4 regions of the Marinobacter alkalisoli genome follow, and region 2 is predicted to be linked to each of the others. Evidence: predicted binding sites of a transcription regulator. Region 2 holds the regulator's gene; each other region holds the start of a gene.
The links. Region 2 encodes FliA, which starts transcription of late flagellar genes. Its sites were predicted from a motif close to CTAAAGTTTNNNNNNNNNNNGCCGNTAA; they were not measured.

Region 1: a site for FliA is predicted at 1,210-1,237, ahead of fliD (flagellar filament capping protein FliD). Genes of this name have one in related genera too.
Region 3: a site for FliA is predicted at 1,036-1,063, ahead of ACJO3M_RS06435 (methyl-accepting chemotaxis protein). Genes of this name have one in related genera too.
Region 4: a site for FliA is predicted at 1,252-1,279, ahead of flgM (flagellar biosynthesis anti-sigma factor FlgM). Genes of this name have one in related genera too.

The regions. Positions count from the first base shown of each region.
Region 1 covers NZ_JBJJLB010000004.1:23,992-26,191, reverse strand. The annotation lists gene ACJO3M_RS01090 (flagellin domain-containing protein) at 1-569, shown strand, start outside; gene ACJO3M_RS01085 (flagellar protein FlaG) at 643-1,080, shown strand; gene fliD (flagellar filament capping protein FliD) at 1,278-2,200, shown strand, end outside.
Region 2 covers NZ_JBJJLB010000019.1:59,011-61,210, forward strand. The annotation lists gene ACJO3M_RS08965 (MinD/ParA family protein) at 1-529, shown strand, start outside; gene ACJO3M_RS08970 (RNA polymerase sigma factor FliA) at 560-1,306, shown strand; gene cheY (chemotaxis response regulator CheY) at 1,447-1,830, shown strand; gene ACJO3M_RS08980 (protein phosphatase CheZ) at 1,852-2,200, shown strand, end outside.
Region 3 covers NZ_JBJJLB010000016.1:402,937-405,136, forward strand. The annotation lists gene ACJO3M_RS06430 (GNAT family N-acetyltransferase) at 1-943, opposite strand, end outside; gene ACJO3M_RS06435 (methyl-accepting chemotaxis protein) at 1,115-2,200, shown strand, end outside.
Region 4 covers NZ_JBJJLB010000016.1:594,582-596,781, forward strand. The annotation lists gene ACJO3M_RS07265 (chemotaxis protein CheV) at 1-269, opposite strand, end outside; gene flgA (flagellar basal body P-ring formation chaperone FlgA) at 460-1,161, shown strand; gene flgM (flagellar biosynthesis anti-sigma factor FlgM) at 1,341-1,661, shown strand; gene ACJO3M_RS07280 (flagella synthesis protein FlgN) at 1,669-2,139, shown strand; gene ACJO3M_RS07285 (cyclic di-GMP-binding domain-containing protein, MshE-related) at 2,187-2,200, opposite strand, start outside.

The DNA.
Region 1 (2,200 bases), on a different contig from region 2:
TTGGCAACCTCCAGCGTATTCGTGAGCTGGCGGTACAGGCGGCAAACGGTTCCAACACCGACGAAGACCGTGCTCTGTTGCAGTCGGAAGTTTCCCAGCGTCTGGACGAGATCACCCGTATCTCCAGCGACACCCAGTTCAACGGACAGAATGTACTGGATGGTACGCTCGGTAGCGGGGTGTCTTTCCAGGTTGGCGCGAACGCCGGTCAGACCATTGATATCGCCTTCGATCAGGATATGTCCGCATCCGGCCTGGCCGTGAACGCGATCGACATCAGCACTGCCAGTGGCGCCTCGGCTGCACTGACAACGCTGGACACTGCCCTGGACACCGTGAACTCATTTCGTTCCGACCTGGGTGCGGTCCAGAACCGCTTCGAAAGCACCATCAACAACCTGGCGACCAACATTGAGAACCTGAGCGCCTCCAACAGTCGGATCGTGGATGCGGATTTTGCGGCGGAAACCGCGAAACTCTCCAAGGCCAACGTGCTGCAGCAGGCGGGTATCTCTGTACTGGCACAGGCTAACGCCCGTCCGAACCAGGTTCTGTCCCTCCTGCAGTAATTGGGGCAACGCGGTAATGGCCACCCCCTCCCCGGGGGTGGCTTCTCGCCGTTAGAGGATAGCGGGGTGAGCTATGAATGACGTGAACCTTAACAGCCCGGATCTGAAGCTGGTCCGCTCCAGTGAGCAAGCTCCGGCTCGGGCGTCTGCGTCACCTCAGGTCGAAGGCAGTAATGCCTCCGCTCAGTCTGCTGTTTCATCTGCTGGCCGGCCAGCGCTTACCCAATCTCCCGATGCCCGTGAACCTTCCAAAGCTGAACGGCTGGAAAGGCGTAGCGAGGCCCAGCGGGAAGAACTGGATGAAGCGGTGTCGCAGCTGAACGATTATGTTCAGACGGTTCAGCGGGATCTCCAGTTTGAAGTGAATAACGAGCTTGGTCAGACCATCGTCCGCGTGGTTGATCAGCAGACCCATGAGGTTATTCGCCAGATCCCTGATGAAGTAGCATTGAGGTTGGCAGAAAACTTGCAGCAGGATGAACCGCTGACATTATTCAACGTTAAAGTGTAAAACCTTGCCGGTATAAGCTTGGCCTGAATAATGGCATTTCAGCACCGCCGCCCCTGAACAGGGCCGGCGGTGCTCTGCGTTAAGGGTCTTTTTCGTTACAGCCTGTTACAAAAAATGGGGTCGGAAATGGCAAAGTTTTGCCGCCCGGTGCCGTTAAACGAACATACAGGTAATTTAGCCTTTCAGGAGGCAGGGTCATGGCATCAATTACATCACTAGGCGCAGGCTCGGGCATTTTTAGCTCCGATCTTCTCGATCAGCTGGTTAATGCTGAGCGCAAGCCCACGGAAGCCCGTCTGGATCAGCGGCAACAGCGTACCGAGACCCGTATTTCGGCCTACGGCGCTATCCGGAGTGCCATGGAAGAGATGCGTACCTCCATGGAGAAGCTGAGTAGCCCTGAAGGCATGAAGGCTTTCTCGTCCAGTTCTTCCAATGAGAGTGTGGCCGGGGTATCGGTGGATGCACTGGCGGCAAACCGTGGCTCCTACAGCCTGAATGTGACTCAGCTGGCGCAGTCGCAATCACTGGCATCTGGCGCGTTTGCGGATCGTGATACCACGACGGTCGGTTCCGGAACCCTGACGCTGGATGTTGGCGGTGTCACCACAGACATTACCGTGGATGGCAGCAATAACACCCTGGAGGGGCTGGCTGCGTCCATTAACGATGCCAATGCCGGAGTGTCGGCCGGGGTGGTGGATACCGGCTCCGGTTTTCGTCTGGTGTTGTCTGCTGAAGAGTCCGGCATTGAGAATTCCGTCAAGGTGTCGGTGACTGATGACGACGGCAACAACACGGACACCAGCGGGCTATCCCAGTTTGTATTCGATGGCACCACCAGCAACCTGGAGGAAACGGTTGCAGCCAGGGATGCTCAGCTCGAAGTCAATGGCATTGCCATCAGCCGGCCCACCAATACCGTGGAAGGTGTGGTTGATGGCGTCACCTTTGATCTCAAGTCAGAGGGCGCATCGACCGTCAAGATTGAGCGTGACGCTGATGCTGTCACAGAGAACGTTCAGGCGTTCGTCGATAAGTTCAATGCCTTCCAGGACATGGTCGACAAGGTGTCCGGATTTGATCCGGACTCCGGTCAGGGTTCCGTGCTGACGGGTGA
Region 2 (2,200 bases):
CATGACCCAGCTCACCTCCATGGAGCACGCTGGTCTGATCAATGCGTTCAGCGAGCTCGGTGACCAGATTGACGTCCTCATCGTCGATACCGCAGCGGGGATTTCCGAATCCGTCATCAGTTTCCTGAGAGCTTCTCAGGAGCTGCTGCTGGTGGTGTGTGACGAACCGACATCCATTACTGACGCATACGCTCTGATCAAGCTGATGAACCGTGAGTACGGCACCAACCGTTTCCGTATTCTTGCCAACCAGGTCCGGAACGAGCAGGAAGGGAAGCATCTTTTTGAAAAACTGACCCGGGTCACCGAGCGGTTTCTTGATGTGGCACTACAATACGTGGGTATGGTGCCTTACGACGAAGCCGTCCGGAAAGCGGTGCAGAGGCAGAAAGCGGTGCTGGATGCCTACCCCAGGGCCAAAGCGTCACTGGCGATCAGGGCTCTGGCTGAGAAGGTCGACAACTGGCCGCTGCCGTCATCTCCCCGCGGACACCTGGAATTCTTTGTGGAGCGGCTCGTCGAAGTCTGACATTGATCCTGTCACCAAAAAGCTGGATACATGACATTGACGAAAAACCTGGGAATCTACCAAAAAGCAGGCGTCGGGGGTGCTTCCCGGCTAGTGGAAGAGCATGCTCCGCTGGTGAAAAAGATCGCGTTGCACCTGATGGCCCGCTTGCCGGCCTCGGTGCAGCTGGAAGACCTGATGCAGGCCGGCATGATCGGGCTTCTTGAGGCTGCGCAGAGGTACAGCTCCACCAAGGGCGCAACCTTTGAAACCTACGCTGGTATCCGTATCCGGGGCGCCATGGTGGATGAAATCCGCAAGGGCGACTGGGTACCCCGTTCCGTTCATCGTAATGCCCGCCGTATCTCCCAGGCCATCAAGGCTGTTGAGGATCGTCTTGGTCGTGAGGCCCAGGACCAGGAAGTCGCTGAAGAGCTGGAGATGTCTCTTTCTGAATACCACTCCAGTCTGAGCGATGCCAACAGCGGCAAACTTTTTAGCCTGGATGAGCTCAATGAATCCGGCGACCTGCCGATAGAGGAAGCAGAGGCCAGTGATAATCCGCTGGACGATATTACGTCCGATGCTTTCAAGCGAAGTCTGGCGGAAGCGATTGGCGAGCTCCCCGAGAGAGAAAAACTGGTGCTCAGCCTGTACTACCAGGAGGAGCTGAACCTCAAGGAAATCGGTGCTGTCCTGGGGGTGAGTGAAAGCCGGGTCAGTCAGATCCACAGTCAGGCCGCGCTGAGGCTTCGGGGCAGGCTGACGGGCTGGCGACATGAGCCCAACGTGTATTGAGGTTGGCTGTCTGTAGCTTTTGGTAACCGGCGCTTTACAACGGGTTCAAACACCACACAATAAGCGGTTAAACCACCGGCCTGCCAGAGTCTGGCAGAAAGATAAAACGCATTCCGGGTGTGACAAAACTGGAGGTCCCATTGGACAAGAACATGAAAATCCTCATTGTGGACGACTTTTCCACAATGCGACGGATCATCAAGAACCTGCTGCGTGATCTGGGATTCACCAATACCGACGAAGCGGATGACGGCAACACCGCGTTGCCCATGTTGCAAAGCGGTAAATACGATTTCCTGGTGACTGACTGGAACATGCCGGGTATGTCCGGTTTTGATCTGCTAAAGGCTGTACGTGCCGATGAAAACCTGAAAACCCTTCCGGTTCTCATGGTCACCGCCGAAGCAAAGCGGGATCAGATTGTCGCCGCCGCGCAGGCAGGGGTGAATGGCTATGTCGTGAAGCCGTTTACCGCCGCAGTACTCAAGGAGAAGATTGAGAAAATCTTCGAACGAATCCAGTAACCAAAGGTCGGATGGGCTCTCATGAGCGATAGCAAAAAGAACCCGCAGGGCCTTGATCCGGAGGTGACGGAAAAGCTCCGCGCACAGGCCAACGAGCTGGTTGAACAGGTCAATGCCGGTGACTATGCAGGGGCTATGAACGTAATCAATGATCTCAGCGAAGTCCGGGATCAAAGCCTGTATCGGGAAGTCGGGCGGCTTACCCGCAGCCTCCACGAAGCGATTCGCAATTTCCAGATCGATCCCCGCAATGCCGAGCAGCAGGAAGCGCTGTCAAAAATGACCGATGCGTCCGATCGCCTGGAATACGTTGTGCAAATGACCGGTCAGGCTGCCAATCGCACCATGGACCTGGTCGAGGAAACCATGC
Region 3 (2,200 bases), on a different contig from region 2:
GCGGCATGGAGCCGGTCACGATGTTGATGTTGTAACTCACCGCCATTTCGGACATTTCATTGCGGAACTGCTCGGTAAATCCGGCCAGGAACCGGATCGCCCTGGTCTGGTCCATCTGATCCGTCAGCCCCATCAATGGCGCGTTGAAGAACTCGGGAAACAGCGCGATATCACTTTTGTAATCAGACAACGCGTCAACGAAGTACTCCACCTGCTTGAGCACTTCTTCAACGGAAGTGAACTCACGCATCTGCCATTGCACGGCGCCCAGGCGAACCTGGGTTTTCTTGACGTTCAGTACCGCCGAAGGAGGCGTATAAAGAATGTTCCGCCATTCTAGCAGGGTGGCGTATCCCAGGGACTTTTCGTCTTCCGGCAGGTATTTGTGCATCAGCCGGGTAACCTGGAAATCATTGGAGAGCTGGAAGGTGAGGATCGGATCGAAGATTTCCTTGCGGTCCACCCGCTGAATGTATTCCTCAGGGGAGTACTGATCGGCGTACTTGTAGTAACTGGGAATCCGGCCGCCAGCCAGAATGGCGCGCAGGTTCATGGACCTGCAAAGTTCCTTGCGGGCTTCGTATAGACGCCGGCCGAGCCGGTAACCGCGGTAATCCGGATGAATAAACACATCCAGGCCATACAGGGAATCGCCCTTCGGGTTGTGCCAGATCTTTTCGTTCCGGAGGATGAGGTCGTCGTAGGTGTGGGGGTTACTGAAACGCTCATACTTTACGCACACCGTGAGCGCCACTGCGATCAGCTCCCCGGAATCCTCAATGCAGATCTGCCCGTCGGGGAATTGCTCCACCAGCGCCTTGATGGTCTCCCTTGGCCAGGCCCCGCCGATATCATCGTAAATCCGATCCATCAGCTGCTGGAGCTCTTCGTAATCATCCAGGGTGAGATTGCGGAGGTTAAGGTGCAGCTCTTCGTGGGCCATACAGGGAGGCTCCCGTTACATTTATTAAAGGAATTTAGCTCAAGCTCTGCTTACAATAAACCAAGCTATTCAAGTGATTTTATCAGAAGGCATTAAAGACTTCGCATTTCCCGCCGAAAGACTTAAGAACCCCTGAATAACGCCTCAGCCACTTCCTTTGGAGATTTATCCGTGCAACTGACGTTTGGTCAAAAACTGCTCGCCGCTTTCGGCGTCCTGCTCATTCTGGTGATGGTCGCTTTCACCTGGTCCGGAAACGTCCGGCTGCAGGACACCACCGAAACCTATGTGGACGCCTTGATTGACGATGCAGTGGCGCAAAGTACGTCAAGTATCGCCGATTGGCTCAACACCCGGCTGACTATGACAGAGGCTGTCGCCAAGTCCATGGAAGACATGCGCACCGACCGGCAGGCAAGGGTGCTACTGCAATCCACCACCACAGGTGGTGGTTTCAAGGACGTCTATGTCGGCCGCGAAGACGGTTACATGCTGATGAAAACCGAGAAGGACAGCGCCGGCCTGCCGTCCGACTTTGACCCCAGAACCCGCCCCTGGTACCAGATTGCAATGGACCTGGGCCGCGCTTCATTCACCGAGCCGTACAGGGATGTGATTACCGGCAATACGATTATTACTACGCTGGCGCCGGTTAAATCCGGTAGCTACCGGGGGGTTGTCGGCGGTGATATCGCTCTTAAGACCGTAGAAGAAACTCTTTCCGAGGTCACGCTTGCGGGTACCGGATACGCCTCTCTGATCAGCGCCGACGGCACGGTGCTGTTCCATCCAAACGAGGAACTGATCGGTGAGAGCATCAAAAACCTGATCGGCCAGTCCCCGAACCTGGACGGCAACGAACACAATTATGAAGTGAACGACGAGAACTGGAGCGCCAGCTTTCATGCCATCAGCGGTGCGCGGGGCGTTGACTGGTACCTCGGGACTTTCGTAAACGAAGACATGATCCATGAGCCTGTGGCAGCAGCCCGGGTGACAGGTATTATCATCGCACTGGCTGGCCTGGTGATTTCATTGCTGGTGCTGCACTTCGGCGTTCGCGTGTTGATGGCGCCAGTTCACCGGCTGAACCGGGCCATGGAGGACATCGCCAGCGGTGATGCCGACCTGACCCAGAGACTGGATGACAGCGCAAAGGATGAGTTTGGTCTTCTGGCCCGCAGCTTTAACAGTTTTGTCGGCAACATTCAGAATGTGGTCCGTGATGTCCAGAAGGGCACCAGTGAGCTCAAGAAC
Region 4 (2,200 bases), on a different contig from region 2:
GCCAGCTCCTCGCGGGGAACTCCGGGATGGCCGATGGCCATGGCCAGATCAATGACGGGGATGGTTTCACCGCGGATATGGGCGACCCCCCGAACCACGCTACGACTTTTGGGAATCGACGACAGCTTGGGGCACTGCAGGACTTCCTTTACCTTGAAAACGTTGATGCCATACATCTGCCTGCCGCGAAGACGGAACAACAGGAGCTCCAGGCGGTTCTGCCCCACCAGCTGCGTACGCTGATTTACACTGTCGAGTACCCCTGCCATTACTTTTCCCCCAGGTCTGCCCGCGGACATGCCGGCATGCATTTTGCTTTTTCTGCTCTCAAGAGCGGATGAAACCAGCTTTTCGCCGGAATTTTGACTCACTATGTGAAGTTAACGGCCGATTCCCCGAACCCTTAAGCTTTTCGGGATCTTCCACTGACAATTGACAGCATAGGACAAACCGCAGCGTATGCGCATCACCATTTTTGTCGTCACACTGTTAACGTCTGTCCCGGTGCTGGTGCAGGCCGCAAACACCACCGCCGAGCAGATCAGGAGCGCTGCGGCTTCGTTCCTTGACGAGTTTTCGAAACAACAGGCGGACAACGGTTTCGAGGTCATACACAAAACCGGCCGACTGGACAGCCGACTGGCCCTGGCCACCTGTAACGCCCCCCTGAACGTCAGTTTCAGCGGTGATCCCTGGAAAACCACGCAACCGACGTTACAGATCTCGTGTCGCGGCGAACGGCCGTGGCGCATGTTTCTCAACGCGTCCGTGTCCATTACCGGAGAAGGCCTTGTGGCCGCGCGCCCACTGGCCAGGGGAGAGCGGGTCATGGCGAACATGATCGAAACGGACTCAGTCGTGGTTAATGCCACCCGCAAGGGTGTGATTACCAACGTTGACCAGCTGGTGGGCATGGAGATGCGACGCGGCGTCAACGCCGGCACACTGATGACGCCAGACCTGCTCTCAGCTCCGGCAGCGGTGACCAGAGGCGATCATGTTATCATCACCGCCAGAAGTGGAAATTTCTCGGTCAATTCTCGCGGCAAGGCCATGGCCGACGCGGGCGTGGGCGACCAGGTACTGGTAGAGAATCTGTCATCGTCCCGCACCGTGAAAGCATTGGTGACCGCCCCGGGCCAGGTTGAAATTCCTATGTAGGTGCGGCGCGCTTTTTCCGCAGGCGGCAGAGTCTTGCCGCTCCACGCTCTGCGAATGACAGAAGTGTAATCTTCTGGAGCTAAAAATTCGCTAAAGCTTCCGGCCTGACGGCCGATACGCAGGTATAAAATTCGCGAATGCTGTCCCCCGTACAGTCAATAAGGTAAGCAGGTACCGATATGTCAGTTGACTTTAATGGAATTGGTCCCGGCCAGGTCAACACCCAGAGAACCACGGCCGACAAGTCTGGCTCCACCCAGAATGCCCAGCCCCAGGCACCCGAGCAGGCCAAGAGCCAGGGTGCCCGCGGTGAGAACGTAAATCTGAGCAATCAGGCCAAGAACCTGAAACAGCTGGAACAGAAGCTGGGTGATTATCCGGAAATGGATGATGACCGCATTGAGCAGATCCGTGCGGCGCTGGCCGATGGTTCATACAAGGTTGACGCCGAGAAACTGGCCCAGAAAATGCTTGAGATGGATAAAAGCATATTCGGGTGAGTAAATCATGGCCGCAATCGATGAACTGAAAGACCTTCTCTCTCAGGATATCCGTCAACTGGATGCACTGGCGGATATTCTGGAGCAGGAAAAGTCCTGCCTCTCTTCCTCGGACATGCAGGCACTGCAAGCAATAACGACCGAGAAAAACACCCTGCTCGACCAGATCCGCGGCCGTGCCAGGCAAAAAATTCATACCCTCGTTGCCATGGGCTATCGCCCGGAAAGCGGAGCGCCATCCCGTTTTATCCGCAGCGCCGGATTATCCGATCTTGCGTCGCTGTGGTCGCAGGCCAATGAGCGCCTGACGTTCTGCCAGGAGATCAACCAGAACAACGGTCGCGTCATCAGCCACATGCAGAAGCGCCTGTCGCGCCTGACAGACATCTTCCGTGGCGCCAGCAGCCAGCAAAAGCTTTACGGCGCCCATGGCGAACAGACCGGCGCTTCCCAGAGAACCATCCTGGCCAGCGCCTGATCCCGGCCAACGCACTCTCCGGAATGCCTGCAGAGTGCCTGCAGGCCTTACCGGGTATAGA